DNA from 3 places in the Lysinibacillus sp. FSL R7-0073 genome. Region 3 is predicted to be linked to each of the others. Evidence: riboswitches for the same ligand, from Rfam matches in the RefSeq annotation. Region 3 holds a riboswitch; each other region holds the start of a gene.
What was found. Region 3 has a riboswitch for cobalamin ahead of MKY88_RS21195 (FecCD family ABC transporter permease). Riboswitches for the same ligand answer to the same signal wherever they lie in the genome.
Positions count from the first base shown of each region.

Region 1 (11,124 bases), 2.0 Mb from region 3:
GTTGTTGCCAAATTTCCTCTTTTCCAAATAGCCGAACAAGCATCCAGCTTTAAGAGCCAAAACGAAAAAAAGCCACTACATTTACTTATGTAGTAGCTCCTCACTATTATTCTGCAAAATAAATAAATCCGATGGCACCTGGTCCAGTATGTGTCGAAATAATTGGAGATGTAAAGGCAATCTCAACATCATTAAAACCAGTACCTTCGATTAACTCTTTTAATGGATTCCCCATTGTGATGAGGCCATCTGCGTGAGAAATACCGACAGCTTTGACTGTTTTCCCAGCCGTATCTGCTTGGAATTGTTTAAATAAGTAATTCACTACCTGTTTATGGCTACGCACCTTAGAAACAGGATTGTAAACGCCACCCTCTAGGTTAGCAATAACTTTAATGTTCAGCAATGAACCGATAAAGCCCGTTCCTTTACCAATTCGACCACCTTTAATAAGATTTTCAAGCGTATCCACAATCACATATAAATTTGTATTTGCACGTACTTTATCCAGACGAGCTACGATTTCTTCAACTGTCGCTCCTGCATCGCGCATTTTAATTGCCTCACGTAGCTGAATAGCTAAACCGATCGCAATAAAGCGGGAGTCAATCACAGTCACATCAGCGTCTGTCATTTGAGCTGCTTGTCGTGCTGACTCTACCGTGCCACTCATACCACCTGTCATATGGATGGAGATAATTTGATCGCCTTCCTTGCCTAGCTCATCATATAATTCCTTAAATTTCCCTGGCGCAGGCTGTGAACTTTTCGGTAAATTTTTAGCATTTTTCATTAAGCCTAAAAAAGGTTGTGGCTCTAAATCCACACCATCTATATATGTTTCACCATCAATTTGAATTGTTAATGGCACGATATGTATGCCATGCTGTGCTACTTCTTCTTTTGTTAAATCACAAGTTGAGTCCGTTACTATATGAATTCGTCCCACTTCGACACATCCTTTTACTTCATTAAAATTTATTATATAGACTAATGAATCATTATGTAAACATGACATTTGTCATTAGGCAAAGCATTGATTTCTTGAGAATGTAAACGCTACCTTTGATACTATAGCGTTTCCTTTATCTCTTGTCTATCAAAGCCCCTAAAAGAATATGACAGCCTTATGACATTTTTGATATGAAATATATGACAAATGTAAATGTTCATGTATAAATTATTGGGGTATAGTAAATATATGAACGAAAGGAGTGTTGTAAATGATTGATTCATTTGACTATAAATCTTGGAAGGAAGAGCTGTGGAATGCTATTACACACGGTATTGGCTTTATTGCAAGTATTCCGGCTCTAGTTGTTTTACTGCTTACAGCTGTGCAAACAGGTAATGCTCTACATATTACTACTTTTAGTATTTTTGGTGCCTCTGTCATCATCCTGTTTTTAATGTCCACATTGCTACACAGTATGCCAGAAAAATATAAACACTTTTTCGCTATTTTGGACCACTCGTCCATTTACATTTTAATTGCCGGTACGTATACGCCGTTTTTATTAATTGCTGTTGGTGGCACCCTAGCCATAACTTTATTAAGTATTATTTGGTCCCTCGCAATATTAGGTGTTCTTTTTAAATGTTTCTTCATTAATCGTTTTGAAGTGCTATCCTTAATTTTTTATATTGGCATGGGCTGGCTAATCATCTTTGCTATTAAGCCTGTTTACTTATACTTAGGATTTTACGGCTTTGCTTTACTACTTGCAGGTGGACTGTTCTATACAATTGGAGCCATCTTTTATGCTTGGCGTTCTCTACCTTATAACCATGCAATATGGCATCTTTTTGTGTTAGCTGGCTGTGCTTCCATGTACGCTTGTGTGTACTTCTATTTATAAAAAAATCGCTCCCTTCATAAGGAGCGATTTTTTATGGATTCTCGTAAAAGCTTAATAGCTTCTCTTACTTCTTTTTCATGCTGCTCATTACTCAAATTATTTCTTGCATGAAGTAACACTGGCCTCAAGGATTCAACGGATCGCCCAAATGCATTCATCCAGTCATAGCGAGGCACCATCCAAGTATGGAAATGATGAGTCGTATCTTCGTTGTAAAAATAATAAACGTATTCTATGCCCAATACTTCCCTTTGAGCTTTTCTAAATTTTGTTAAGAGTTTGATGTAATCCAGTTTTTCGTCATTATTTAATTCATCAAAGCAATAGATGTGACGCTTTGAAGCTAAGATAACTAATCCTTTTATAGGATAAGCTATATCCTGGTGGGCGTGAAAATAATCCGTTTCAATGACAACACCACCATTAGGCTCGACCTGTCCACTTATGATTGCACAGCTCAAGCAATCAACATGAGCAATTTCTCCACTCGATAACATGATGTTGCGCAGCAATATCTCCCCTAAATATAGAAGTAGCACGGTCTATCAAAACCGTGCGTTTCCCATGTTATTTACGTTCAAAAATTTGATATTGGAAAGTATAGCCTTCTGAAGCTGTTTCGGGCTGTTCAGCAGAAACCTCTACAAAAGCCTCCTCATAGCTCGGGAAAAAGGTATCGCCCTGAAAAGAATGGTTAATTTTCGTAATATATAAGCGATCTGCCATTTCCATCGATAAACGGAAAATTTGCTCGCCGCCAATAATCATGATTTCCTCTACATCCCCTGCTACCGCTATTGCTTCTTCTAGGCTTGTCACAGTTTCAATGCCTTCCGCGTGATAATTTTCATCTCGTGTAATAACAATATTGCGACGTCCTGGAAGTGGACGACCAATGGATTCAAACGTTTTTCGTCCCATTATCATTGGCTTGCCCATTGTTTTGTTTTTAAAATACTGCAAATCTCCTGGTAAATGCCAAGGCATTCCGTTATTATAACCTATTACATGGTTGTCATCATGTGCCACAATTAAAGAAATCATACTGTCCCTCCAAATACTTTCTTCCCTTTTATTATAAACACAATTCGCTAATTTCACCTCTATTATGAAAGAATTTTCTTTTTCTAAAATTAAATCCTAGTAAAATTATACGAATAGTTTATAATATAAGTAATAAACGTCACGATAAAGGACTGATGAGGATGACTACTTTAAGAAAAGAAGCTGTTCATTATATTCAAGATCAACATGTTGCTACACCTTACTATCAAGTTACACCACAGGAAGCACGCGCAATGCGTACTGTTACGCCATGGCAATCACCACACAAGCCAAAATTAGCGTTGATGCAAGACCAACAAATTACAGTGCGTGATGGTGCTCAAATTACGCTACGACTTTATATACCTACTCATGACCAACCATTACCTGTTATTGTTTATTATCATGGCGGTGGTTGGGTATATGGTAATTTAGAGTCTGTTGATGCTGGCTGTCAGCTTTTAGCAGACCAAGCGCAAGCTATTGTGGTTTCAGTGGATTATCGTTTGGCTCCTGAATTTCCTTTTCCAACTCCATTGCAAGATGCCTACGATAGCTTAGTATGGGTGCATGACCATATCGAAGCATTTGGCGGCGATGCTGCTCGGTTGACGGTGGCTGGGGATAGTGCCGGCGGTAATTTAGCAACTGTTGTGGCCTACTTAGCTGTAACTTCAGGTGGACCGTCTTTGCAAGCACAAGCGCTCATTTATCCTGTTACGAATGTGGATTTCACGACCGTTTCCTATCAGGCTTATGGGGAAAATTTCGGCCTAGATAAACAGGGCATGCAATGGTTTTCTCAACACTATACGGATGAATCGAACTTTACAAATCCATTGGTGTCTCCCCTACAGCTCGAGGATGTAAGTCATATGCCTAAAACCCTCCTCATTGCAGCAGAGGCAGATGTTCTCTTTGATGAAGGTTTAAGTTATGCCCAAAAACTGACCGACGCTGGAGTATCTGTGGAGCATATGACCATGTCTGGTTTAATTCATAGTTATTTTAGCAAAATGAATTATTTTGAAGAGGCAACAATCGAAACGGTGGCAAAAATTGCTGAATTCCTGAAATAAGTTTGGCTATCCCATCCAAACAGTGCGATAATAGAGCAAAACGTTTTTAAAGGATGACAACATGACACAAACAATTGCACTACAATTAAAACAGCCTTTTGCTGATCAAGTAAAAAAAGGCTACCCATTAATTTCAAAAGATGCAGTGGATGCACGACAACTACCTTCCGAGCAAGGGACACTGCTTAAGCTGATGGATCACCATAATCGTTTTATTGGTACAGGTTACTACGGTATTCAAAATAAAGGGATTGGCTGGGTACTGACGACAGATATAGATGAAACCATCGATAAAGCTTTTTTCATTAAAAAGTTCAAAAAAGCCATACAGCTACGAGAAGCATTCTTCCAAAATGAACATACAACAGCCTTCCGTGTTTTCAATGGCGAGGGTGATGGCATCGGAGGTCTAACTATCGATTTCTTTAATGGCTACTATATGGTGAGTTGGTATAGCGAGGGCATTTACTCGTTGAAAGAAGTCGTTTATGAGGCGCTTGCTGAAACCATCAACTACCAAGCAATTTATGAGAAAAAACGATTCGATAGTAAAGGGCAATATATGGAACAGGATGATTTTGTTATGGGGACTCCTGGCGAATTTCCAATCATGGTTAAGGAAAATGGGATGACCTATGCAGTCCATTTAAATGATGGTGCTATGACTGGGATTTTTCTTGATCAACGGGAAGTACGATTAGCTATTCGTGAGCGCTATGCGAACACAACAAATATGCTAAATACCTTTTCCTACACTGGGGCATTTTCTGTAGCAGCCTCGCTTGGAGGAGCTATTAAAACAACAAGTGTCGATGTTGCGAAGCGCAGTTTAGCCAAAACGATTGAGCAGTTTAGCGTCAATCAAATTGATTACGAAGCTCAGGATATAAAAGTAATGGACGTTTTTCATTATTTTAAATATGCACAGCGTCACGAATTAAAATTTGACCTTGTTGTATTAGATCCACCAAGCTTTGCCCGCACAAAGCAAATGACGTTCTCAACGGCGAAGGACTATCCAAAATTACTGAAGGATACGATTGCGATTACAGCCAAAAATGGCATTATTGTGGCTTCTACAAACAACGCAAGCTTCGGTATGAAAAAGTTTAAAGGGTTTATCGACCAAGCATTTAAAGAGACTCGTACACGCTATAAAATTGTAGAAGAATACGGTTTACCAAAGGATTTCCGTGTGCCTCGTGAATATCCTGAATTTAATTATTTGAAGGTCGTTTTTATTCAAAAAATGGACTAACTGATCTGGAATCACACTTTGCTGTGATTCTTTTTTCTATAAAAAATGGCTTAAGAAGTATGTTCACTTCTTAAGCCACTTCTTTTTTAAAGTTTTTCCACAAACCAATCTCGTATATATTCGAGACGATTAATTCTTAATGTTGGCTTTCCGCTTTTTGACAGTTCGTGATTTGCTTCAGGGAAACGGACGAATTTCGTTTCTTTTTTCCGATACTTCAAGGCGATAAATAATTGCTCCGCCTGTTCAATTGGACAACGATAGTCTTTTTCACCATGTAAAATGAGCAATGGTGTTTCAACATTGTCTACATATTTCAATGGTGAATGATGCCATAGCTTCTCAATATTATCGAGCCCCGCTTGAATTTGCCAGTCTGTAAAGTAATAGCCGATATCACTAACTCCTGCAAAGCTAATCCAGTTCGAAATAGAGCGTTGTGTAACTGCTGCCTTAAAGCGGTTGGTATGCCCAACAATCCAGTTTGTCATAAAGCCTCCATAACTCCCACCTGTTACACCTAGTCGATCTGGATCAATGAAATCATATTGCTCTAAAGCATAGTCAACAGCGGCCATCAGGTCTTGATAGTCATTGCCCCCATAATCACCACGTACGGCATCCACAAATGTTTGCCCATAGCCATGACTTCCACGCGGATTTGTATATAGGACTGCAAAGCCTTGAGCAGCTAGGATTTGGAATTCATTAAAATAGGTGTTGCCATACATCGCATGAGGACCACCATGGATTTCAAGAATAAGGGGATATTTCTTTCCTTTTTCATAGCCCACTGGCTTCATGATCCAGCCGTTGACCTTCCAGCCCTCAGCTCCTTCAAACTCAATGCTCTCTGGAACAGCTAACTCTTTCGTCTTTAAAACATCTTCATTGACTGTCGTCAATCGTTCTTTTTCACCCGTTTTTAAGTTGACGTAATATAAATCGCCCGGATTCGTTGTCGTACTTATTGCGACAACGGCTTGATCATTGTGAGTATCTAGTGAAAAACCATAAACGTATTGATCATCGTGAATTGCTGGATAAATTTCACCATCTACATTACCAAAGTAAATTGCCGCATTACCGTGATCAGTTACTTGGAAGTAGAAACTATGATTATCATTCATCCATTGCACACGTGGTGCTGCTACCCCTTGCAGGAAATCACCGATGACATAATCACCAACAGGGGCATCAAACTCGCTTGTTGCACAGTTTAGCAGATTTTGTTCCATATCATAAATCCATAGCTTCGCTTGTGTGGCATTTTCAAATTCACGTTTTCCTCCAACAAAGGATAGAAAGCGGCTATTAGGCGACCAGGACGTTTGGTAATAAGAGCCAATCCCCTCTGTTACCCTGCGGCTCTGTTTTGTTTCTACATCGAATAAATAAATATCAGCATTATATGAAAAATCTAAATCCTCTGCTTTATCTGCTAAGTACGTAAGATAACTGCCATTTGGCGACCATGTACTCAGATGGAAATGCTCGTTCCCTTCTGTCACTTGCTCTAATTCACCAGATTTTAAATCGACAATGGCAATGTAAGTATATTGGTCCATATCCATAAATCCACCCGCATCCGATTTATGTTTCATCTTATCGATTTCAAGTGGCTTGAGTTCTTTTTCTTCTTTCTTGTCATCTTCAGCTTTATCTAGGATAGTTTCATCTTTACCTAGCATAACTGAAAACGCAATTTTCTCTCCACATGGAGACCAGACAGGCGTGGACGCACCGTTTTTACAATACGTCACTTGCTTCGCCTCTCCCCCTGTTTTCGACAGTACAAAAATTTGCGGCTTGCCTGATCTTGTAGAGGAAAAAGCAATTTGACTGCCATCTGGCGACCATACAGGAGAGCTTGTACGATATTCACCATATGTCCATTGCTGAGGACGTTTGTCTTTTAAATTTAAATAAAATAAGTTCGATACATAGTCTTTTTTCTTCTCATCAATACGTGTCTCTACATAAACTACCTCAGTCCCATCAGGTGAGAGTTGTGGATCTGCCACTGATTTCAAGTGATAAAGATCTTCTGGTTGAATCCCTTGTTTAGATGTCATGTTCTTGCTCCTTTATATTGTCATTTTCTATGCTCTACTACAATATTTCGACACCCTAAGTATTATTCCTGCTACTCTATCAATTTTTTTACTAGTTTCCAATCAGCATTCGATTTTGTTCTGCTATAAAACTTATAAAAAGGTTCATTGGCACGAGCTTGGTCCTGATAGAGACGAATGATTTGTAGCAAGAAATCTTCAATATGGTCGATCCCTACTCTCTTCGCAAAGAGAGTACCCGCCTGTGCCTTTGCCCCCATTGGAATGGATCCTAAATAAACATCAAAGCTCTCATGCTGATAGACTAGTCCTATATCGTCATATGTAGGATTATAACAAGCCGATGCACAGCCATTCACATTGACTCGAACTCTTGCAGGCACAGTTATACCGTCCAACGCCTGATAGAGCTGTTCTGTTTGAGGAACTGCCTCCATTTTTTCGCCATCACAAAAATCACATGCCTTCATGGCTATATGAGGACCTGACAAAGCAACAAACAGCCCAGCCTCCTGTAAGGCATGGGTAGATTCTGTCAGTTCGCTAGAGGGGATCGATAATAATAGGCTATAGGAAGCCGAATATTTAATGGCCCCCTTCTCCCCTACAATTTCAGCTATTTTTTGAAATTGGGCTGGCGTGTAATGCTTATTAATAATGCCAGGGCTTACCGCTAATCGTGAATATCCACCTTGCTGATTAAGGGTTTCAAACGTTTTATCTGGTATGTTTTGACGAAATGCATTCATTGTTATCACTCCTTAAGAAAAAGGAGCTAGCAAAGCGCTAGCTCGAATGTTTTTAAAAGTTTGCTGGGTAGAAGCCCTTGGCTAAAATTTGAATGGCCTCTGCGGCACGTACTCCTTCAGATGCCGCTGAAAGTGGAAGGATGACAAAGCGATCATTTTTGACTGCTTCCATTTCCTTCAACGCTGGATCATTTTTTAAGAATTTTATCTTTTGTTCGGCAGTTGTTTCACCATAATCAATGACAACAACCACCTCTGGATTGCGATCTACTGCATTTTCCTTCGATACCGTTGTCCATCCTGACTCCACATCTCCAAAGATATTTTGACCGCCAGCAATTGTTACTAGCTCATTCATAAAGTTTTGACCAGCCGTGAACACATCTTTATCTCCACTATCAAAGACTAGCACACGTAAATTTTCGCTGTCTTTTGGTAATTGAGCTTGAACTTCTTCCACACCTTTTGTCATTTGTTCAATTAATGCTTCGCCACGATCTTCCACGCGAAATATTTCCGCGATATGACGAATATCAGTGAAAATATCCTCTAATGTTGGCTTTGTCATATTGGAAGCCGTATGTAGATACGTATGAATTCCTAATTCCTCAAGCTCCTCTGGTGTTCCAACACCTTTTTCACCAAAGCCACTTTTCCAGCCTGCATACAAGAAATCTGCTTCGGCATCAATGACTTGCTCCTTCGTTGGATATTGATCTGAAAGAACTGGAACTTTATCGTAGGCTGCTTGAAGCGGCTCGTAGATTTTGTCATCTAAATAAGCTGTCCCTACCATGGAATCCTCTAAGCCTAATGCAAGCATAATTTCTGTTACATGCTGATTTAAGCTGATTGCCTTTTTAGGTGCTTCCTTATAGGTTTGGGTAGTTTCATTATTTTCAATGATTACCTCAGATGCTGTCGCCTCAGACGGTTCAACTTTTTCAGTTTGCGTTGCTGATTCAGGCTTGTCGTTTGTGCCACACGCACCTAAAACGCTGATTAAGGCGATGACCATGACTAGCCATATACTTCTCCATTTTTTCATGTCCTTTTCTCCTTTGTTGTGATAAATATAGAAAGAAATCAGAGACTTCTTTGCTACCAGGATAATTGGAAGGGCATAAAAAAACCCTCTTGTCGCCAAGAGAGTTGCATAGTGAAAAAACGGTATTAGTACCTTTATCACTATCCCCATCCTCGTGGTTCTTAGTTAACATACATATACTGGCAGGTATCCTGGCTTAGGTTCATCATCTATACGCCTTCCCATAGTAAAACTACAGTGGCATGCTGTATAGACTCCCCATTTACAGTTGCGGGACAGCATCGGAATTGCACCGATTTCCCTTTTAAGCAAATGACAAAGGCCATTTGCACCAATATGTTCTATTCATGCTATTGATAGACTAGCAGTTCATGCGTTAATTCGCGATCTGTAGTAGAATGCAAAAAATATAATCATCATTATATTAGCACTATTTCGACAAAAAGACGAATCATTTTACAAGAAATAGTTGTGCTAGTATTCTGATACAATGAGAAGATAGCCACTTATAGAAACGAGGATTTATTATGTACAAGACGATTGGGGTTCTTGCTCATGTTGATGCAGGAAAAACAACCTTTTCCGAGCAAATGCTTTTTCATACAAATAGTATACAAGCACGGGGGCGTGTCGATCATCAGGACGCCTATTTAGATAATCATGAGCTTGAGCGCAAGCGTGGCATTACGATATTTGCCGAGCAAGGACGCATGACTATTGGCGACGATACATATACGTTGATTGATACACCAGGACATGTCGATTTCTCCCCAGAGATGGAGCGTGCCATCCGTGTCATGGATTATGCTATCATTATTATTAGTGCAGTAGAAGGTATACAAGGTCATACTGAAACTGTATGGCAGCTTTTACGGAACTATCATGTCCCTACATTCTTTTTTATTAATAAAATAGATCGTGACGGAGCAGATGTAAGGGCTGTGATGACTCAGCTCCATAAAGATTTCTCTGAACATGTATTATTCGTAGATGAACCACTTCAGGAAAACTATGTTTCAAGGACAATCATGGAATGGCTGGCGGAGCGTGATGAAGAGCTGCTGGATGCCTTTTTGAATGAAACATTGGAACATGGTCCTTGCGTAACTCAGCTCCTATCGATGATTAAAAATGAATACGCCTTCCCCTGCTTTACAGGTTCTGCATTGAAGGATGAAGGCATTCAAGAATTTATTGCTCAACTTCCACTCATAACTGGTACTCACTTCGAGCCGGAAGCACCGTTTCAAGGAGAGGTTTTTAAAATACGACATGACGGCCATCAGCGTTTAACTTTCATCAAGGCTTTAACAGGCAAATTACATGTTCGAGATGAATTTATGTTTGGAGACCTCACAGAGAAAGTAACGGAAATTCGTCTTTATAATGGCAGTCGATTTGAAACTGTTCAACAAGTTGAGGCTGGTGAAATCTTCGCTGTTAAAGGGCTCAGCCAGGCAAACATTGGCGATCGCATTGGCAGTAACACGCTATCACAGCCCTATGAGCTTGTCCCTACATTACAGGCAAAAGTTCAATATGAGGGTGAACAACATATTAAAGAAGTATTAAAGATTTTCCGTCTACTAGAGGCCGAGGAGCCATCATTGCGTGTCGTATGGCAGGAAAAGTTTCAGGAAATCCATGTGCATATAATGGGTGTCATTCAGTTAGAGGTCCTGATTGAAATTTTAATGAAGCGCTTTACATTAAACATCTCTTTTGGAGAGCCGCAAATATTATACATGGAAACAATTGCGACAACCGTTACAGGCTACGGACATTTTGAGCCACTCAAGCATTATGCAGAAATTCATTTATTAATGGAGCCAAATGAACGTGGGACAGGAATTACCTTTAGCAATGCCTGTCATGCAGATGATTTATCAGTGGGCAACCAACGCCTCGTAGAAAAGCATTTGTTTGAACGTGATCATCATGGCTTACTCACAGGCTACGCAGTAACAGATATTCATTTTACGCTCTTGACGGGACGTGGGCATAATGAACAT
Region 1 covers NZ_JBBPAS010000001.1:2,202,223-2,213,346, reverse strand. Annotated here, with positions in the region: gene MKY88_RS10880 (DegV family protein) at 107-949, opposite strand; gene trhA (PAQR family membrane homeostasis protein TrhA) at 1,224-1,859, shown strand; gene MKY88_RS10870 (HIT family protein) at 1,874-2,368, opposite strand; gene MKY88_RS10865 (dihydrofolate reductase) at 2,427-2,903, opposite strand; gene MKY88_RS10860 (alpha/beta hydrolase) at 3,065-3,982, shown strand; gene MKY88_RS10855 (class I SAM-dependent rRNA methyltransferase) at 4,044-5,240, shown strand; gene MKY88_RS10850 (S9 family peptidase) at 5,327-7,315, opposite strand; gene MKY88_RS10845 (precorrin-3B methylase) at 7,387-8,064, opposite strand; gene MKY88_RS10840 (ABC transporter substrate-binding protein) at 8,117-9,112, opposite strand; cobalamin riboswitch at 9,277-9,463, opposite strand; gene MKY88_RS10835 (translation factor GTPase family protein) at 9,640-11,124, shown strand, end outside.
Region 1: linked by a shared signal. The riboswitch ahead of MKY88_RS10840 (ABC transporter substrate-binding protein) and the one ahead of MKY88_RS21195 (FecCD family ABC transporter permease) in region 3 are both predicted to bind cobalamin.

Region 2 (11,124 bases), 1.7 Mb from region 3:
CACGGGCAAATTCGCTTGGGTCACTGTCTAAGGATTGTATGATTTCCTCTACTGTATTTCTTGAAAAATGGTGGTTTATTGCAGTTTGAAGATTCTTAAGTTCACTGTTTGCGGATGCCTTACTAGAATATTTCTTTATTAGTTGGTTTAAGATTGCGTTTATATTGTTAGAATGCCAGTCCGTCTGTTTTACACTTTGAAGGAAATCAAATAGCTTATCACTCGTCATATAATAATCTGCACCATTAGCAAAAAGGACGTCTGCTGCTTTAATAGTGGACGCAGTTAATGCTAGGTAGTAACCAATAAAACCTGGCGCTTTGTTTAAGAAATAGCCCGCTCCAACGTCTGGAAAAAAGCCAATATTCATTTCCGGCATCGCCCATTTTGTACACTCTGTAACGATTCGGTGGCTTGCTCCAAAGGTTAAACCGACTCCACCTCCCATGACAATGCCATCAAGACAAGCAATAATGGGTTTAGGATAATGATAGATCGCCAAATCCACTTCATATTCTACTTCGAAAAAGTTTTCAGCCCTTAGTAATGCATCTTGACTGGTTTGTGCTTGATAAAGTGTTTTGATGTCACCCCCAGCGCAAAATCCCTTCTCCCCAGCCCCTTGTAGTACAATAAGACGAATTTGATCATTCGCTTCCCATTCTTTTAATTTTTCTCTAATGGGGTTAAGCATGTCAGTGGAAAGTGAATTTAAAGCTTTAGGGCGATTCAATGTAATGGTTGCCGCTCCTCCATATTCGACCGAAAATAATACTTCGTTTGCCATGTTGGACCCCTCCTTTAACAATGTTTAAAGTGTGGTTGTCTTTTTTCAATAAATGCCTGCACACCCTCTTTAGCATCATTTGTTAACAATAGCTCAGCAAAACGAGTTCGTTCAAGTTCAAGTCCTTGTTGTAAATTAGCCTTCGTGCTTTGAATCACACATTCAATTGTACGAGAGACACTTGTCATACTTTTACCCTCAACAAAGGACTGCGCAACAATCTTAGCCGTCATCAAAAGTTCCTCAGGTTCTGTTACTAGTTGGATAATACCGAGCTGTAATGCCTCGTCTGCACTCAATTGTTTACTTGTTAAAATTAATTGGAGCGCCGTTGCTTGATTTGTTATTCTGCTAAGTCGTTGAGTCCCCCCGAATGTAGGGAGTAGTCCAAGCTTTAATTCTGGTAAGCCAAGAATGGCCTGATTCGAAGCAATTCGGAAATGACATCCTAACGCCAGTTCGAGTCCTCCTCCAAGGGCGGGTCCATTAATGGCCGCAATAACTGGCTTCTTCATGGCTTCCACTTCATCGCATAGCGCTTGCCCTGCTTGAGCCATTTGTAATGCTTTTTCCTGTTGGCCAAAGGCTGAAACAAACTCCTTTATATCAGCCCCAGCGACAAAAAATCGGCCAGTGCCTGTAATAATAATGGCGCTTGTTTCTTCATCCTCCGCTAGCTCTTGGAAAATACGACGCAGGTTTTCAATAGAAGCTGATGACAAAGTGTTTGCAGGTGGATGATCTAAATGGATAATAGAAATAGAACCCTCTTTCCTAACGTTTGCAAATGTACCGATCATGCTGTTCCTCCTAACTAATCATTTTTGGATTGTCAATGAATGTTCTCGTAAGTGCCCTTTTTTTCAAAAAGAGATTTTGCTGTAGTGGAATATTTAACTGTCGAATATTATTTAGCAAGCTTACTCGTTTTTGCTCATTGCTTTCAGCGGCCGTAATTATAGTAATCGCACTTTCTTCTATTTTGCGGTAACCCTCCTGGCATAATATGTCTGTCATCAATTGTTTTGTTTGCTCATGCACAGCTTTTTTCGACCTGAGCCAGGCTGATTCCATGACATAGCTTTCCATGGCTATATCTGCCAATAAACGCATAAATTCTTGCTCCTGTTCGAGTTGAATCTGTGCATTCGTAATGACTGTAATTGCTAATTGCATCAAATGCTTGGAAAGTAGGATATAATGGTGATTTTTATCTAATGGTTGATTGTCGATAAAATCATCTTCTATTGCAGTTATTTGTACATATTTTTTCCACAGCATTTTAGCCATTGTGAGGCGATTGATTTCATTCGTGCCTTCGAAAATACGGCTAATTCTTGCGTCCCGATACAAACGTTCCACATCATAATCTTGCATATAACCATATCCCCCATGTATTTGAACAGCTTCATCAGCAATTTTTCCAAGTGCTTCGGAACAATGTACTTTATGGAGTGCGCATTCAAGTGCAAATTCGGATATTTTCTGAACCACCGTTTCATTACTACCTGATGCAATAGCCTCATCCATTTTTCCAGCCGTTCGGTATGCAGCACTTTCTGCTCCATAAATCAAAACGAACATGTTAGCAAGTTTTTCCTGTATCATTGTAAAATCAACGATAGATCGTTCAAATTGTCTCCGTCCCTTTCCGTAATTCACAGCTAATAGAAATGCCTGTTTGGCCGTTCCTATATTGGAAAAGGCTAGCTTTAGACGTGCCATATTCAAGATGTTCATAGCGACGATATGCCCTTTGCCGATCTCTCCAAGAACATGATCGATTGGCACCATAACGTCTTCTAAAATGAGCGTTGCCGTTGAAGAGCCTTTAATGCCCATTTTTTCCTCTTCCTGACCTACGGATACCCCTTTAAAGGAACGTTCGACAATCAACGCAGTCATTCCATTTTGCGTCTGGGCAAAAACAACGAAGACGTCTGCTAGCTGAGCATTCGTAATCCATTGCTTTTCTCCGTTTACTATCCATGCTGTACCATCTTCTGTTAATCTAGCATTCGTTTTGGGGCGCAGTGCATCAGAACCTGAATCGGACTCTGTAAGTGCATAGGCACCAATCCATTCCCCAGATGCAAGCTTTGGTAAGTACCTCAGCTTTTGCTCCTCATCGCCAAAATAGACATAGGGTAATGTGCCCACCCCAGCATGGATATTGTAGGAAACGCTGAAAGAGCCCCCAAAGCCCATTTTCTCTGCTACAAGACCAGAAATTGTTTTATTGAGCTCGAGTCCTCCATAGGCTTCTGGTATTTCAATAGCCAGTAAACCAAGATCACCTGCTTTTTGAAATAGTTGACGAGTGATCCCATACTGTTGCTGTTCAATAGATGAAATATTCGGTGAGACATCCTGTTTAATGAAGAGCTCAGCAGTTTTTGCAATGAGCTCTTCTTCATCATGAAAATCCTCTGGTGTAAAGATCGTCATTTTGTCTTCTAGTCGATCCATATGAGTCCTCCTTGAAAGAAAGTTATCTATCCTACTTTATTTCCTCCTTAGGTAAAATGGTTTTCGCTAATTCACGATCTAAATCCTCGTATTGATAATAGGAAATCGTTTCATATAATTCGCTTCTTGTTTGCATATCCTCAATTGCTTCTTGTTGTGTTCCAGTATTTTTTATTAATTCAAATACACGCTCGTATGCTTTCGCTGCAACTCTCATAGACGTAACAGGATAAATGACCATCGAGTAGCCCATTTTTTCAAATTCTTTGGCGGTATAATAAGGAGTTTGACCGAATTCAGTCATATTAGCTAATAAGGGTGCATCTAACTCATTGGCAAATTGTTTAAACTCCTTGTCAGTTTGTAATGCCTCTGGAAAAATAGCATCTGCCCCAGCAGCAACATATGCTTTGGCTCTTAGAATAGCCTGTTCTAAACCTTCAACTGACCTTGCATCCGTGCGAGCAATAATTACTAATGTAGGGGCTATTTGTTTAATCGTTTTTATTTTTTGTATCATTTCTTCCATTGAAATAAGAGTTTTGCCATTTAAATGTCCACATTTTTTAGGAAGATTTTGGTCCTCTAGCTGTACGGCAGCGACCCCTGCCTCTACCATTTCACGAGCAGTACGAGCAACATTTAATACACCACCAAAGCCCGTATCAATATCCACTAGCATAGGTAAATTAGTAGCCCGAATAATATCACTAGCACGCTGAGCTATTTCATTTGAATAAATCATTCCTAAATCCGGTAGGCCTCTACTCGCTGTATAAGCGGCACCCGAAAGATACAATGCCTCGAAGCCAACTTTTTTAGCCATCAAACCAGCCATTGCATCATGTGTCCCTGGTATTTGCAAAATAGCTGAACGAGCGATCAGAGCTTTAAATTGTTCAGCTAATTGTTTTTGTGTCTTCGCTTCTTGGACAATCCACGCCATTTTAAAAAACCTCCTCTTTATTGTGTTCGGAATCCTTCTAAATTAAATAAATAGATTAATAAATTCATGGACAGCAATTTGTTCAAGCAGCTCTTTATTTGCACAAACCTCATTTATTGTATTGAGTTGTTTTTGAGAATAATGCGTACGAATGTTTTGCTGGAATTTATCAATGATCTGAGGAAATGCTTCCTTACGGCGGAAACGATGTCCTAAAGGATATTCACACTCAATTAGCTCGGATGATGTACCATCTTTGTAATAAACTTGAACAGCATTCGCAATGGATCGTTTATCAGGGTCCAAATAGTCGATTGTATATTGGCTTTTTTCCACGACAATCATTTTATTTCGCAAGTCATCAATGCGTGGGTCTACAGCCACCTCATCTTCGTAGTGATCTGCTGTAATGTCACCATAAATAAGACCAATAGCTGTAATATATTGAAGGCAGTGATCACGATCAGCAGGATTGTGAAGAGGCCCTTCTTTATCGATAATTCGTAAGGCTGATTCATGCGTCGTAATGTCAATGCGGTCAATTTCAGCTAGGCGATTCTTTACTTCAGGATGTAAATGAACAGCACATTCTGCAGCCGTTTGAGCGTGAAATTCTGCAGGGTAAGACACTTTAAAGAGGACATTTTCCATAACATAAGATGCAAGTGGTCTCGCAAGCTTTAATTCTTGCTTATTAAAGAGCACATCTTGGAATCCCCAGCCTGGTGCAGATAATGCAGTTGCATAGCCCATTTCCCCTTTCACAGCCATCATTGCTAGTTGTACCGCCCTGCTTGTAGCATCGCCAGCAGCCCATGATTTTCTAGAGCCCGTATTAGGTGCATGTCGATAGGTTCTTAAACTTGAATTATCAATCCAAGCATTTGATAAAGCATTGACAATTTCTTGATGAGTACCACCTAAAGCCTTTGTTACTACAGCTGTTGTCGCTATTTTGACGAATAAGACGTGATCTAAGCCAACACGATTTAAGCTATTTTCGAGTGCAAGTATTCCTTGTATTTCATGAGCTTGAATCATCATTTCTAAAACGTCTTTTATTTGGAGAGGCTCTTGCCCTTCTGCAACATGTACACGACTCAAATAATCGGCTACAGCTAATATGCCACCTAGATTATCAGAAGGATGCCCCCATTCTACCGCCAACCATGTATCGTTATAATCCAACCAACGGATCATACAACCGATATTAAAGGCACCTTTTACTGGATCAAGGACATAGGATGTTCCTGGAATACGAGTACCATTTGGAACAACTGTACCTGGTACTACAGGACCCAGAAGTTTTGTACATTCAGGATATTGTAAAGCTAAAATGCCGCAACCTAACGTATCCAATAAAACATATCGAGCTGTTTCGTAAGCTTCTTCGCTCGTAATCTTTGTGTTTAATACGTAATCCGCAATATCAACAAGAAGCTGGTCTGTCGCCGTTTTTTCATTCGTTTTGATCATCTATATCTTCCTTTCAAGGTATGAATTTGATATACTAGTTTGCTAATGGGCATTGGTCAGAATGTCCATCAGCTCTATGGCGAGTTGTTAAAACTTGATTATACCGACAATTCTTCAAGGTTATGACGCTCGCCTATATAATGAACACGAGGTCTAAATAATCGATTATTGTCATGTTGTTCGATTACATGTGCACATAAACCGATCGTTCGAGAGCCAAAGAAAATAGGCGTATATAATTCGATTGGTAAGCCCAGCATGTAGTACACTGGCGCAGCGTAATAATCTAAATTTGGATACAAACCTTTTTCCTCCACCATCACTTTTTCACCAGCTTCACACATGTGATATAAGCGGTCATCCCCTTGCTCCAAGCATAATTTATACAAAGCTTCTTTCATGATCTGCGCTCTTGGGTCCATTTTTTTCATATAGACACGATGGCCAAAGCCCATTATTTTATCTTTATTTTTAAGCTTGTTTTTCAGCATCGCTTCAAAGCCTTCTGCAGTCTTAGCTTCAAGCAGCATATACATGACTGCCTCATTTGCCCCACCATGTAAATTTCCTTTCAATGATGCGACAGCACCAGTTAGAGCACCATACAGATCAGATTGTGTGGAAGCAATAACACGAGCAGCAAAGGTCGAATTCGGCATTTCATGTTCACTATATAAAACAAGTGATTGGTCAAAAATTTCATCTTCTAATGGTGTTGGTTTTCTTCCAGTAATCATGTAATAAAAATTAGCACTATATGAAAGCTCACTATCCGGTTCTACTACCTCTTGACCATTTAATACACGGTAGCTATTCGCAACGATATTGGGCATTCCACCTAAAAGTCGATATGCTCGTGTTACATTCCTTTCAGTCGAACGATCATTGATATGCTGATCATATCCTGCTAACGCTGAAATTCCAGTTCTAAGGCCGTCCATAGCATGTGTCCCATTTGGTAATAAGTTAAAAATTTGAAAAAGCTCTTGTGGAACGTGATAGTTATCTTTCAAATTATCCTGTAAGTCAGCTTGTTGCTCAGTAGTTGGTAGGTTTCCGTGCAATAATAAATGGACAATATCTAAATAGGAATATCGCTGAGATAGTTCAATCAAATCATAGCCCCGTATAACAATTTGGCTTCCTACTACGTCTAAGAAAGACAGTTTTGTTTCCGCAGCAATAACTCCATCAAGACCTGGTGAATACGTTAACTCCATGGATTACAACCCCTTTGTTTAATCATTCTTGTAAGCGTTACCATTCAAACTCGAAAGAACAACAAAAAAACAACTTCTACCCCTTTAGAAGTTGTTAATCTACAAAAGTATGACAGAACAAAAAACAGTGAACTTACATCCATTCACACTCATCATACAGTAGCTACACCTCCCTATCCTCGTAGGTCAATTGATGCTTATTTAGCGGCAGGTCTCCTGACTTATCATCAACATTCCTATAACACCTTCCCGTTTTGAAGAACAAAACAGTGGTCTCGTTATGGAACTCCTACATACAGTTGCGAGACAGTGTTGGACTCACACCAACTTCCCTTTTAATCAAATGGAATCAAACCCATTTGAACCACCAAAATTTAGCATATTCAATTTGTCTTTTTACCTTAACATAGAGGTTTCCAAACAATCAATATAGGTAAAATTCAGAAAAGACTGATTATAAAAAGCTATTTTTCATTTTTGACGAACTATTCTGCATATTTAAGCATTATTTCGCTCAAAAAAAGATTGTTAATCAATCCCAATGGAGCTATATTTATGAAGTCTGCTTTAAAAAAGCGATTTGTTTTGCATTACGATGAAACGAGGAGTGACGGGATGGGCTATATAACAGAATTAAGAAAGCTTATCGGTAATAGACCGATTATAAGCGTTGGTTCGACAGTTGTTGTTGTTAATGATGATAAGAAAATACTCTTTCAACATCGTTCAGATACATTGGATTGGGGATTACCTGGCGGCTCAATGGATATAAACGAAACATTAGAGCAGGTTGCTGCGCGTGAACTTTATGAGGAAACTGGACTCGTAGCTAAAGAGTTTGAGTTTATCGGTGTTTTTACAGGACCTGATTATTACTACTGTTATCCGAATGGCGATGAAATCTATACAGTCATTCACCTTTATAGAGCTAAACATGTAAGGGGTGTATTGGAAATGAAAGATGGTGAGAGCTTAAGCCTCACCTATTTCAGTAAGGAAGAACTTCCGAATAATATGGAACAGAGGACGGTCGCTCTCTTAAACAACCTAGAGGGCAAAATATGGGAGTTCGAAAGCTCCTTTACGAAGCTTTCCAAATAGCAATGTAAGAATTTTAATAAGGACTTTATTCGCAAAGGTATTTCAGATTATTCCAAACTAGTATTCTTGTGAATTCTTTCGCGAGGGTGAGTGGGTAAAATCGCGTTGCATAGCTCAAGTGATGCGGAATGCTTAAATGGTTCACCTTTCATACTTTCCTCTACTAGCTGACCATTTTGCATGACTAGGATGCGATCTGAAATAAAGCGTGTAGCCTGTAGGTCATGAGAAATGAAAATGTAGGCAAGTTGCAAATCCTTTTGTAGTGTCTGTAGTAATTGAATGATATGTTTTTGCAAAATCATATCTAAACTACTAATGGCTTCATCTAAAACAATTAATTTTGGATGTAAGGCAAGCGCTCTTGCAATGTTCACACGCTGTTGTTGTCCCCCACTAAGCTGGGAAGGATACTTTTCGGCAATAGATTTTTCTAACTCTACATGATCAAGTAATTCCTTTACGTTAAAATGTCTCTCAGCTGAGCTATAATGCTCGAAATTTAGGTACGGTTCCTCTAAAATTTGAAAAATGGTGTGCTTTGGATTTAATGAATGATAGCTATTTTGAAAGACTGCTTGTAAATCTCTCCGTATCATTTTTTTCTGTTGGCTAGTGGCATCATAAAGATTAACCCCTTGAAATAGAACCTCCCCGGCTGTTGGTCTTTCCATTCCTAATATAATTCGGCCCAATGTGCTTTTTCCTGAGCCACTTTGTCCAACAACCCCTAAGCATTCTCCCTCCTGAAGTGAAAATGATACTTTCTGTAATACAGGAGCATCCTGTTTTCGCTTGAATATGAATGGTCTATGTGCATAGTTCTTCTCAATATTTCTCACTTCTAGTAGCTTCAATCTTTTCACCTCTAAAACATAATTCGGGATTGTAATAGTTTCTTTGTATAAGGATGCTGAGGGGCATCAAAAAAATCATAGACATTCGCTTGTTCAATTATTTCCCCCTTATACATCACGGCTACATCATCAGCAAGTTCAGCGATAACGCCTAAATCATGTGTCACAAGAAGAATGGCTGCCTGTGTTTCCAAGCGAACACGATCAAATAATGTCAATATCTGCTTTTGATTGACTGTATCAAGAGCTGTCGTTGGCTCATCAGCTATGTATATAGAGGCTTGAATTGCCAGTGACAAAGCAATCATCACACGCTGTAGCATTCCCCCACTTAGTTGGAATGGATAATAGTGTAAAAGGCGCTCGGGATTAGGTAAATTAACTTTTGACATGCTTTCAATAGCAATTTGTCTTATTTCATTTTTAGTTATAACAAAATGAGCTTTTAATGATTCACGAAAATGACTTTCAATAGTTTGAACACGGTCAAAGGCAGTCGAAGGATTTTGCATAATAATAGAAAGATGTCTACCACGATAAGCTCTCATTTGAGCAGCAGTTACCTTCAATAAATCTTGTTGATGGTAGAAAATTTGCCCTTTGGTGATCTGCGCTCTAGTCGGCAAGGCTTGCATAATAGCTTGGCAAAGCATCGTTTTCCCACTACCGCTTTCCCCAATAATTCCTAATACTCGGCCTTGATAGGCTGTTAAATGAATGGAGGATAAAATATTCTGTTCTCCAATTTTGACCGATAAGTCTTTCACTTCTAAAACTTTCTTCATAACTACCCCTTTACTGATCAGGCTTCTTCAAACTACTTGCTAAAACATTACATACTAGGACAACAAAGACGATAGCAAGCCCAGGATATAGCATTAATTCAGGATGTTGGCGGATATATTGCTTCCCTTCATTTACCATCATTCCCCATTCAGGAGTGGGAGCTTGCACACCAAGCCCAATAAAGGAAAAGCCCGCAATCTCTAAAATGACCTTCCCCATATCTAATGCCACAATCGTTACAATCGGTGGCCAAACATGAGGGAGATAGTGTCGAATAATTAATTTTGCACCTGTAGTACCACTGATTCTTGCCGCTAGAATAAAATCTTTTTCATTCATGCCAATAAATAAACCTCGGATTAGCCTCGAATAATAAATAAGCTGTGTCAAACTAAGTGCAATTAACACATTTTTCAAGCTAGGACCTAATACACCTAAAAGCCCAAATGCTAGTACAAGTGTTGGAAAAGCTAATAAAATATCGCATATCCGAATAAATAGCGCATCTATTATACCTCTTTTTAAGGAGACTAATGCGCCCAATAGAATCGCTACTAGAATAGCAACTATTTGTATGACGAGCGCCGCACCTAAAGAATACCGAATCCCTAAAAGCAATCGGGAGAAGACACATCTTCCTAAATGGTCTGTTCCTAATGGATAGTCCCATGAGGGTGCTAAAAATTTCTTAGAAATATCGACTGCTAAAGGGTCATGAGGCATAATGAGTGGGGCTAACAGTCCTAGTAAACCAATGATCATTAGTAAGGTGATACTAATATATCTTCTCATATGTATACGTCCTAAGTTCACTCTACTCTCTCCTATCCTTCATCATCAGATGAGGATCCAATAAACGATGCAATACATCTGTGCCTAAATTGGCGAGCACATAGATGACAGCACTCACCAACACATAGCATTGTACAACGGGGTAATCACGATTCGTTATGGATTCTATTAAATATCGACCGAGCCCCGGCCAACTAAATACTTGCTCGACTATGACAGCACCACCTAGCAAATTTCCGAGTGTCATCCCAAACAAAGTTGATATTGGTATGGCAGCATTCCTCCCCACGTGTCGGATGAGTATGACCGATTTTTTCAAACCTCTAAGCTGTGCATATTTTACATATGGTTGCTCGTATTCTTCGATTACGGCAGAGCGGATAAACTGTGAGAACAATCCGATTGTAGGTAAAGCTAAGGTGAAGGCTGGTAAAACAATATGTGCTACCGAACCTTTTCCATTCGTTGGAAAAATGCCAAGTTTTAAGCTAAAAAGATAGAGTAGGATAAACCCTAACCAAAATGTTGGGATGGATACACTTATTACTGTAAATAATCGAATGATTTTATCGATAAAGGAATGCTTATATAATGCGCTCACAACCCCTAATGGAATACTAAAAGTTAAAATTAGGATAAATGCTACTATAGCTAATTCAATGGTAGCGGGTAGCTTAGCAAATAGCTCAT
Region 2 covers NZ_JBBPAS010000001.1:2,491,955-2,503,078, forward strand. Annotated here, with positions in the region: gene MKY88_RS12315 (enoyl-CoA hydratase/isomerase family protein) at 1-787, opposite strand, end outside; gene MKY88_RS12320 (enoyl-CoA hydratase-related protein) at 802-1,587, opposite strand; gene MKY88_RS12325 (acyl-CoA dehydrogenase family protein) at 1,598-3,256, opposite strand; gene prpB (methylisocitrate lyase) at 3,288-4,202, opposite strand; gene MKY88_RS12335 (bifunctional 2-methylcitrate dehydratase/aconitate hydratase) at 4,245-5,678, opposite strand; gene mmgD (citrate synthase) at 5,777-6,898, opposite strand; cobalamin riboswitch at 7,088-7,282, opposite strand; gene MKY88_RS12345 (NUDIX hydrolase) at 7,514-7,999, shown strand; gene MKY88_RS12350 (ABC transporter ATP-binding protein) at 8,047-8,865, opposite strand; gene MKY88_RS12355 (ABC transporter ATP-binding protein) at 8,868-9,641, opposite strand; gene MKY88_RS12360 (ABC transporter permease subunit) at 9,652-10,434, opposite strand; gene nikB (nickel ABC transporter permease) at 10,457-11,124, opposite strand, start outside.
Region 2: linked by a shared signal. The riboswitch ahead of mmgD (citrate synthase) and the one ahead of MKY88_RS21195 (FecCD family ABC transporter permease) in region 3 are both predicted to bind cobalamin.

Region 3 (11,124 bases):
TTCATGGTGGCATTGGATCATTATTGTATCTATAATCGCTGTTGATTTTCACTTCTTATCGAAGGCTTGTGAAAAACTTCCTACGGGTACTGTCTACGCAATTTTCGCTGGAGCAGGTGCAATCGGAACGACATTAATGGATATCTTTATTTTCAATGGTGACTTTAATGCGATTAAGGGGATATTTATGGTTATTTTAGTGTTGGGCGTTATTGGCCTAAAATTGGCGGATAATCCATCGAAGAATCCTAGTACAACAAAAGGAGTGGATGCATAATGGGCTGGTTATTCGTTCTATTAGCAGCATTGGCGGAAATAGTCGGTGTCATTGGTTTACGCTTTTATAGTCAACATAAAACCGTACGAAATTTATTATTATACGTCGGAGGCTTTGGTTTATCTTTTGCACTTTTATATGCTTCCTTCGACTATTTACAGCTAAGCATCGCCTATGTTGTTTGGGTTGGTATTGGGACTGTAGGTGCCGTGCTTGTCAATATTATATTCTTCGGGGAATCTAAAAACCTCGCACGAATCATCAGTATTATTGCGATTATCATTGGAGTTGCAGGTTTAAAAGCAGTATCTTAATAGTAGATGACAAAGGGCGCCCTCTTAAATGAAGTGGCGCCCTTTTTTATTAGATGAAGTTGAATGATCGAGGCAAACTAAATAGGGTGGACCCCTCTTGCGAATTGTTCAGGGACATATGTAAGATACGGTTTACCTGTCAGTGAATGTGTTTGAATATCTGCAAATACTCCAAATACTTCTCGCAGCAATGATGGTGTAAGTACTTCTTCTGGTGTACCATGGCAAACAATGCGTCCGCGCTGTAAAACATAAATTTGGTCACAGTACATGGCGGCGATATTCAAGTCGTGTAGAGCGGCTACTACTGTTAGATGTAAAGTTTGAATTAAGTCCATCAGCTGAAGTTGATGTTGAATATCTAAATGATTTGTTGGTTCATCTAATATAAGTACCTGTGCTTGCTGAGCGAGTGCTCTTGCCACCATGACACGCTTCTTTTCCCCACCAGAAAGTGAGCTAAAGCTTCGTTTCGCTAGATGCAGTAAACCTGTTTGCTTCAATGCATCTTTAACAATTTGAAAATCTTGTTCCTGATCAAGCTCTAATAGCTTTTTATGTGGAGTCCTTCCCATACTGACTAAATCGTTAACAGTAAAATCAAATAATACAGGTGTTTCTTGACTAACAACGGCTAAATTTTTAGCAATAGCTTTACTAGACTGCTTTAAAATATCTTGTTCATTTAACAAAACTGTCCCACTTTCAGGTTTTAGAAGTCGATACATATTTTTAAGCAAAGTCGACTTCCCACTACCATTAGGGCCGATTAACCCGACAAATTGCTTTTCCCTTATTTTTACACTCACCTCGTGAAGTATGCGTTGATCGTAAATGGAGAATGATACTTGTTTTGCTTCTAATGTCATGGAAGTTAATCTCCTTCACCGAAAGAATAATTGTTACGACGGAGTAACCAAATGAAAAACGGTCCCCCACAGAAAGCTGTAATAATACCGATCGGCATTTCCTGTGGAGCAATAATAATTCGAGCTAATGCATCTGCCCAAACTAAGAAGATCCCTCCTAATAAAGCACTGATCGGTATTACATATTTATAGTTAGAGCCGACAATTAACCGTACTATATGCGGAATGATTAATCCCACAAATCCGATAGAACCGCTAACTGCTACAAGTACCCCCGTTAAAAGTGAGACAAGTAAAATGAGCTGTATGCGAAATTGTTGAAGATTGACTCCTAATGTTACAGCAGCCTCTTCCCCCAGTAATAGCAAATTTAAATTTCGATAGAATAGCCATAAAAGCCCGAACACAATGAAAAAGATGGCGGCCGGAATAATAATATTATTCCATTTTGCTCCCGCTAAGCTACCTAGCATCCAAAACATAACCGCCTTTAAAGCCCCCTCTTGCTTTGACATCATTAATATAAAATTAGAAATGGCTGTTAATATAAAGGAAACTGCCATCCCTGCCAATAACAAGCGGAAAATCGAGACCCTGCCACCTACGCGCGATAAGAAAAACACTAACCCAATCGCGAGCAAAGACCCTATAAAGGCTGACACAGAGAGTGCGTAAATACCTAAAAATGAAAAAGCACCTAAAATAATTACAGAAGTTGCTCCAACGGCTGCTCCCGAAGAAATTCCTAAAATATATGGGTCTGCAATGGAATTTCTTACAAGTGCCTGAATCGCTGCCCCTGCAATGGCTAAACCCGCTCCTACAATAGCCGCAAGGATGACACGGGGTACTCTTATTTGCCAAATAATAATTTCCTGTGAGCGACTCCAATCTTGCTCTATCGTGTGTTGTATAAAGGGTAATTTCGACAGAATTACTTTCCATACATATAATGGCGTCACAGAAACAGATCCAACCATTACAGCAAATGTCATAGATACAATTAATACTAAAAGAAGCACTAAAGAAAATAACATAAATTTTTTATTCATTCATTAAACTCCTACTAAGATGATGAATGAAGCAATTAATTATACTTTTGCATAATTTAGGTCAGATGATCTTACTTCAGTTGGCACTCAATAAAAAAAGGGCATTTCATGCAAAAAAACGCACAAAAATACCCTCGAATAAACAAAGTCAGAAAATCCAGCTATTGTCCGTAATTGCTTGCATCCTCGTGGGCATTACAGGTATTACTTATTGGCAGGTCTCCTGGCTTCGTTTCATCATCCTATAAATAGCCTTCCCATTTTTAACAGTGGCAAATAAACATAATAGGACTCCTCGTTACAGTTGCGGGACAGCGTCGGACTTCCACCGACTTCCCTTTTAAGCGACATTGTTTAAAATGTCACACCAATAGTATGTAAAGTTATAAAATTATGACGATTCTATCATACATTTTTATAGATAGTTAGTCTACAAGGAATTTCCAGCACACTTTAGTTAACCTAAAACTAAAATAAAGTTGACACAAATAATTTAGTTTTTTACACTAACGATAAGTACTTTGAAATTAGAGGTGAAATCATGTCAACAGTAACAGAACAAAGTCATCAAAAATTAAAGACTGTAGATATTGCATATATTGGATTATTTTCTACCCTCATGATGATCGGTGCCAATATAACTTCCTTTGTGCCCTTTATGATAGTAGGAGGAGTGCCGATTACTCTACAAACCTTTTTTGCCATTTTAGCAGGACTTATTTTAGGTAGTAGGAAGGGGGCGCTTGCCTGCACAGTCTATATGTGTATTGGATTAGCAGGAGCACCTGTCTTTGCTCGCTTTGGTGGAGGGTTCAGTCAACTATTAAGTCCCACATTTGGATTCATTATCACCTTTATTTTAGCAGCATTTGTTGCTGGATTAATGGTAGAGCGAAGTGGTACGAAGAAAAGCTATATTCTAGCCGCATTCATTGCAACTGCTATCAATTATTTAGTAGGTACAAACTGGATGTTTATTGCGTACAAACTATGGGCCAGTGCGCCAGAGGATTTTTCCTATAGATTAGCTTGGCTTTGGATGATCCCCCCACTTCCAAAAGATATTATTTTAGCTATTTTCGCTGGTATTTTAGCGTACCGATTACAAAAAACATTGAATATCATGCCCATTCAATAACGCTTCCATCAACTTCTTTAGTCAATAGACTAAAGAAGTTTTTTGTAAAAGTTAATGTCCATCATTTCTGCATATTTGTTTGTTACAGTAAGGGCAAATAGAAAGGAGGATCTCATATGACATTCAAACGAAGATGGTCAGGTGGACTATTATCAGCAGTTGCTTTACTTACTTTATCAGCTTGTTCTGAAGATAAAACAGAGCCTTCATCAACTTCAGAAAATACTCCTGAGACTGAGCAGCAAACAGAAATGGATCACTCCACAATGAACCATTCTAGCTCAGCGGAAGTACCAGCTACATTAAGAAAAGCTGAAGATCCAGCATTTCCGGTCGGGAGTACCGCTTTGATTACAGACGAGCATATGGAAGGGATGAAGGGTGCCGAAGCGACGATTGTTGGTGCATATAAAACTACAGCCTATATAATTTCTTATGATCCAACATCAGGTAGCGAACGTGTAGAGAATCATAAATGGATTATCCATGAAGAATTAATTGATGTAGGAGAAGCGCCACTGTCCCCTGGTACAGAGGTAAAAACGACTGCTACTCATATGGAAGGCATGAAAAACGCAACCGTCCGTATTGAAGAAGCTGTACCAACCACTGTTTATATGGTTGATTACATCTCTACCACAAATGGTGAAGCAGTGAAAAATCATAAATGGGTAATAGAAGATGAGTTAACAGCGCAATAATCCGAACAACCTCTCCCAGTATATTTGGCAGAGGTTGTTTTCTAGTTTTTATGTTCTAAAGGCTTTCGATCCGCAAACTTATGCCATTTATAGCCTATTCCCCAAACGGTTTGCAAGTAATCATCAGCAGGAAAACCGCTTTTTCTTAATTTTTCACGTAAATTACGGACATGGGAATCGATAGTACGATCCTCAATGGTTACATGATATCCCCAAACTGTGTTAATAAGATGTTCTCTTGAAAACACTTTATTTTGATAATCTAGAAATAAGGACATCATGGAAAATTCTTTTGGTGTTAATGGGATTGCCTCTTGTTGAAAGTATAATTCAAAGGATTCTTTATCTAAGCGTAATCCCTCAAAGACAACCACCTTGTCTTCTACCTTGGTTCTCCTTAATACAGCATGTATACGTGCTAATAGCTCTTCCTCATCAAAAGGTTTTAATATATAATCATCTGCCCCAATATTTAAACCTTTTACAATATCCGAATGCTCTCCTTTAGCCGTAAGCATGATGATAGGTACATTCCAAAACTTCCTGATTTCTTCACACACTTGGAATCCATCCATCTCTGGCATCATAATATCCAAAAGAACTAAATCCACATGCTCTTCTTCTAGATAAATGAACGCATCTTGAATGGACGATATTGCGCTACATCGAAAACCGGGCTCTAAGTAAAGAGTCAATAAATCTAACATTCTTGGTTCATCGTCTATGCATAAAATGGTTTTCATCCGCTCCTACTCCTTTAAACGATAATTCAAAAACAGTCCCTTTATTTAGTTCACTTTTAACCGTCACTTCTCCTCCATGGGCCTGAACGAGTTCCTTGACAATTGCAAGTCCTAGTCCAGAACCACCTAACGCACGACTTCTAGATTTTTCTACACGGTAAAAGCGCTCAAAAATAAACGGTAAATCCTTGTTGGGAATCCCTCTTCCTGTATCTCGAATAATGATCGTTAAAACACCATTGACCTTCTTCACATTTACCGTGGTAGTATCTCCCTGTCCGCAATAGGTCAATGCGTTATTTAATAGATTGATTATTATTTGCTCTAATCTTGCCTCATCTGCCAATAACGTTAATCCCTTTTCACAGCACACATCAAAGTGGATATCTTTTTCTTGAAAAGCAGGACTTAATTTCCCCTTAATACCAGTAAAAAAAGCCTGTAAATCTAGATTTTGTTTCTCAATAACAAATGAGTTTTCATCCATTTTAGCTAAATCAAATAAATCCTTTATTAACCGTGAAAGTCTATTCGTCTCTTCCAATATAATAGCTAAGTATTTTTGACGATCTTGCACTGATAAATCACGTTTATAAAGAATATCGGTATAACCTTTAATAAAGGTTATTGGTGTACGAAGCTCATGGGCAATGCTAGATAAAAACTCTTTGCGCTCCTGCCTTAAATGATTTAACTCATTTGATAATAGCTGGATGGCATTCGATAAATCTCCAAGCTCATCTTTGCCATTTGTAGAAAGAGCGACCGTAAAATCCCCTTTACTCATTTTCAAAGTGGCCTCTTTCATCTGAATTAATGGTTCAGCAAGCTTTCTAGATAACACAATGATGACAGCAATGGTTACTAAGCCAGAGACAATGCCCACGATGAGGAAATGTTTATTTAAGCGTTTCATTAAAGCATGGATCGAATCTGTATTTTGAAACATAAATACATAGCCAATCGTTGTCTGCTCTTTTTGCATTGGACTAATAGTAGCTATAGCTTTTGCCTGTTGCCAGTTATTTTGTAGAATCTTTCCCTCGTATGGTATAGTTCCATCTAATTTCTTTATCAGATTCTTAATTTCAGGATGCAGTTGCGAGGAGGCTAAAATGGTTCCCTCAGCATCTGTCACTACTACATCTGTAGATTCTTCCGATTCCATCAAGACGACATGTGCCAATGTTTCCTTATTAAAGTTCTGTTCTAATATTGTGCGATGTGAGTTTCCCCTCGCTTGCAAACTTGCTAATTCTTCTTCAACTCTAGAATTAGTCAATGAGGCGTGTAAAAAAAACATCATAAATGTTTCAATACAAAATAATGTAATGAAAAAGATGATGCCTAGCTTTAGTGATAATTTTCTCATCTGTAACCACCATTTTAGAGTTTCTTATTAGTATATCGGCAAAATATGAAGATTTCATGCAGAAAAAATCTCTATCCAAACAGAAAAAGACCCATAAGTATAGTATATACTCATGGGTTAACTTTTAATTTAAATGTATTTTTTTGCCCAGTTTAAGAAGTTATCGATGACTACATCCAAGAATTTCACTGTACCTTCATCCGTCAAATTACCTTCTGCATCAAATTTAGTATGCACAGCACCAATATAAACATCATTGCCGCTTAGTAATGGTGAGTTAATGCCAGGAGAGAATAAAATATCACGTAGATGCAATTGTGCTTTTACAGTACCTAGGTTACCCATTGATGCACCCATTATAATAGATGGCTTGCCAATCATTACTTTATCTACACGAGATAACCAATCAATTGCATTGACCATTACACCTGGAACAGTTCCATTATATTCTGGTGTTACCCATAACACTGCGTCTGCAGCCTTTACTTTTGCTTTAAAATCAAGAACTGCTTGTGGTGCTTCATTTTCGATATCTTGATTGTACATTGGTAAATCCTTCAAACTTAACACTTCTAGATCCAATTTCTCAGTATAACGTTTTTCAATAAATTGAGCTAATTGCATATTATAAGATTCTTTACGGATACTCCCTACGATGGCTACTACTTTCACGATGTTTCCTCCTAAATGTACATAATTCTTAGTATTTAAATAACTATTGTATTTTATACAACTTTAATAATAAGTGGCAAATTCTTCTACTGGCTTACGATAACCGCGTAAACGACGACTGCTTTCTTTTTCTTTCCCAATAGTAATCATGAGTGCTATTTCTTGCTCTTCTGATACATTGAAAAGGTCGCGCATTTTTTGATTATCGAAGCCAATCATTGGACAAGTGTCCCAGCCACGATTTTTCGCAGCTAGCATAAATAACATGGCAGACAAAGATGCATTTCGAATCGCTTCATCTTTCATAAATGCCTCGCCACGGTCTTCATAAAAGTGAGTATTCTCAGCAACTATTTCTTCTAGCTCATACGTTGTGATAATCCCTAAATCCACCATACCTTGACTTAGTTCTGCCGTATTTTTATAAGCTTTTTTATCACCTAATACAAGAATGACCCCAGAAGCTGAATGCACTTTATATTGACCATATGCAGCCTCTCTTACTTTTTCCTTCATAGCTTCATCCAACACAACGATGTAATTGGCATGCTGTAAGTTAAAGGCCGATGGAGCGAGCTTGACATCCTCTAAAATTGGACGTATATCTTCCTCAGTCATTTTAACGTCCGTTAAAAAGTTATTCGCCGAGCGACGCTTATCAATCAATTTGGAAAATTCCATTCATTAAACCTCCAATTCAATATGTAACCATTCAGTAGAGAAAAAATTTCTCTACTGAATTAAAAATATTACTCATATTCTTTATCGAACGTAATGGAACTTCTTACAGTTTCTATAGGACGAACAAGTCCTTCAATTTGTGTACGTTTTGGTTCTAGGAATGGTGGTAATGAAAGTTTTTCTCCTAAAGTTTCGTACGGTTCATCTCCCATAAATCCTGGCCCATCTGTTGCTAACTCAAATAAAATTTGTGGCGCTACACGTGCATATAAGGATTCAAAGAAATGACGATTTACATAGCCAGATGTGTGGAAACCAAAGCTTTCAAAACGTGCAGTCCATTCATCTAATACTGCACGATCCTCTACACGAAAGGCCGCATGGTGAACCGTACCAAAACCTTGGCGAGCTACTGGTAACACAGTATTGTGTTCTACAATCACTTGCGCTCCATTGCCGCCCTCACCTACTTCAAATAGATGGAAATCTCCGTCCTCCCGAATCTTTGTAAACAGCATTACTTTTTCTAACACATCTTTAAAGTAATTAAAATCAGCTACTCGAACAAATACTGGCCCTAAACCTGTAATAGCATATTCAAGTGGGATAGGTCCATCCTGCCATGGCGTACCTGATGCGATACCTGTATCATGCTCATCAGAAATAAGCTGGTACTGCTGATCATCAAAATCCACGAATGATAATGTTTTTTTACCAAACTGTTCTTTAATACCAGTATGTTTTACATGCAATCGATCGAAGCGCTTTTCCCAATATTCTAAAGAAGCATCCGTTGGCACACGGAAGGAAGTCTTTGAAATTTCGTTTGTACCGTGTACACCTTTTGGAATGTTAGGGAAATCAAAAAACGTCATATCTGTACCAGCACTACCTTTATCATCTGCAAAGAATAAATGATATGTTTGAATATCATCCTGATTTACTGTTTTCTTCACTAAGCGCATTCCTAATACATAGGTAAAGAATTTATAATTTTCCTCAGCACTGCTTGTAATAGCCGTTACATGGTGTACACCTTTTAAATGATTCATACAATGCTCCTCCCACTTATCTCGAAATCGAGATATTTATTTAAATTTTTTTAATGTCCATTAGCATTTTTGCCAACCTTTTTAAGGGACAAAATCATTGTATCCAGCTCATGAGGCCCCAATACTTCAAATATCTCATTTATTTTTTGTTCATGCTTAGGGAAAATCTCTTCCATTAGAGTCTGTCCCTCATTCGTAAGCAATACATAAGTGACACGTCGATCTCTAGGGCATGATTTGCGATATACATAGCCTTTTTGTTCAAGCTTATCAATTACATACGTAATACTACTGCTTGCAATTAATATTCTTTTACCGATCACTTGAATGGGCTGCTCGCCACGATGATACAGAAATTCAAGGACCGAAAATTCGGTTTGATTTAAGTCAAATTGAAGTAAATCCCTTTTTGTTGCTTCCTGAATCGTTTGATATGCTCGGAACAAGACCGTAAATGCTTTTAAGTTACGATTGTCTTCCTTCATACGACTCCCTCACTTATTTCGAATTTAATTATCTTTAATTCGAGATAATAATAACATATCCATTTTTAATCAGCAATCATTTTGTTTCGTATTTTACGCGTTAGCTGAAAATGTTTGTGAACATCCTCTGCGGGTAGAAGGTAGTTGTAACTTATAAAGGAGGATTCTATATATGAAAAAAGAAATCAATCAAAAACAACAACAATTAGAAGCATTCCGAGTAAGTGATAAAAATCAACCACTCACAACCAATCAAGGACTAAAAATATCAGAGGATGAACATTCTTTAAAAGCTGGCGATCGAGGTCCTACTTTACTAGAGGATTTTCATTTTCGTGAAAAAATGACGCACTTCGATCATGAACGTATTCCAGAAAGAGTAGTACATGCACGTGGATCGGCAGCACATGGGATTTTTGAAACCTATGAATGTGCAAGTGATATTACAAAAGCACAATTCTTAAATGGTAAAGGAACAAAAACACCAGTCTTTGTTCGTTTCTCTACCGTTGCAGGCTCAAGGGGCTCAGCCGATACCGTCCGTGACGCACGTGGCTTCGCTACAAAATTTTATACACAGGAAGGTAATTATGATTTGGTCGGAAATAATATTCCGGTATTTTTTATACAAGACGCTATTAAATTCCCCGATTTCGTACACGCAGTAAAGCCCGAACCAAATAACGAAATTCCTCAAGCGCAAAGTGCCCATGATACATTTTGGGATTTTATTGCGAACAATCAGGAATCTGCCCATATGGTTATGTGGCATATGTCGGATAGATCGATTCCACGAAGCTACCGAATGATGGAAGGTTTCGGTGTGAATACTTATCGTTTCATCAATGCCGAAGGAAAATCCCACTTTGTTAAGTTTCATTGGAAGCCAGTTCTTGGTGTTAAATCGTTAGTATGGGATGAGGCACAGATCATAGCTGGTAAAGATCCTGATTTTCACCGCAGAGATTTATGGGATTCCATCGAACGTGGTGATTATCCAGAATGGGAGCTTGGCGTGCAACTTATTCCGCTTGAAGATGAATTTAAATTTAGTTTTGACATTCTCGATGCTACCAAAATATGGCCAGAAGAAGAAGTTCCTGTCCGTATCCTTGGCAAAATGACGCTTAATAAAAATGTGGACAACTTCTTTGCTGAAACAGAACAAGCTGCATTTCATGTAGGACATGTTGTACCTGGCATTGACTTCTCAAATGACCCTTTATTACAAGGTCGCTTATTTTCTTATACAGATACACAGTTAATAAGACTCGGAGGCCCAAACTTTCATGAGATCCCTATTAATAAGCCTATCTGTCCTTTCCATAATAATCAGCGAGACGGCTATGGTCGACAAACGATTAATGTTGGGCAAGTTAGCTACCATAAAAATTCCTTAGCTGACAACACACCATCCCCCGTCCCTGAGGCAGAAGGTGGTTATACACATTATGAGGAAAAAGTAGAGGGTCATAAAGTACGCGCACGCAGTGAAAGTTTCAAAGACCATTTTACACAAGCTAGGTTATTTTGGTTGAGTATGACCGATATTGAAAAGGAACATATTATCAATGCCTTTAGCTTCGAACTTGGTAAAGTAAAAAACAAAGGCATACGAAAACAAGTTGTCGATATGTTTGCCCATGTCAGCCACACACTTGCAACAGCAATTGCTGATAATATCGGTATCGTGCCACCCGTACAAGTGGAGGTACCGAACATTATGCAAACTTCCCCTGCTGTTAGCCAAATCTTGAATGCTGTAGAA
Region 3 covers NZ_JBBPAS010000001.1:4,214,167-4,225,290, forward strand. Annotated here, with positions in the region: gene MKY88_RS21180 (DMT family transporter) at 1-277, shown strand, start outside; gene MKY88_RS21185 (DMT family transporter) at 277-591, shown strand; gene MKY88_RS21190 (ABC transporter ATP-binding protein) at 669-1,460, opposite strand; gene MKY88_RS21195 (FecCD family ABC transporter permease) at 1,466-2,512, opposite strand; cobalamin riboswitch at 2,709-2,899, opposite strand; gene MKY88_RS21200 (biotin transporter BioY) at 3,054-3,650, shown strand; gene MKY88_RS21205 (YdhK family protein) at 3,767-4,351, shown strand; gene MKY88_RS21210 (response regulator transcription factor) at 4,393-5,094, opposite strand; gene MKY88_RS21215 (sensor histidine kinase) at 5,066-6,466, opposite strand; gene MKY88_RS21220 (NADPH-dependent FMN reductase) at 6,596-7,138, opposite strand; gene MKY88_RS21225 (nitroreductase family protein) at 7,202-7,819, opposite strand; gene MKY88_RS21230 (ring-cleaving dioxygenase) at 7,888-8,871, opposite strand; gene MKY88_RS21235 (MarR family winged helix-turn-helix transcriptional regulator) at 8,922-9,356, opposite strand; gene MKY88_RS21240 (catalase) at 9,529-11,124, shown strand, end outside.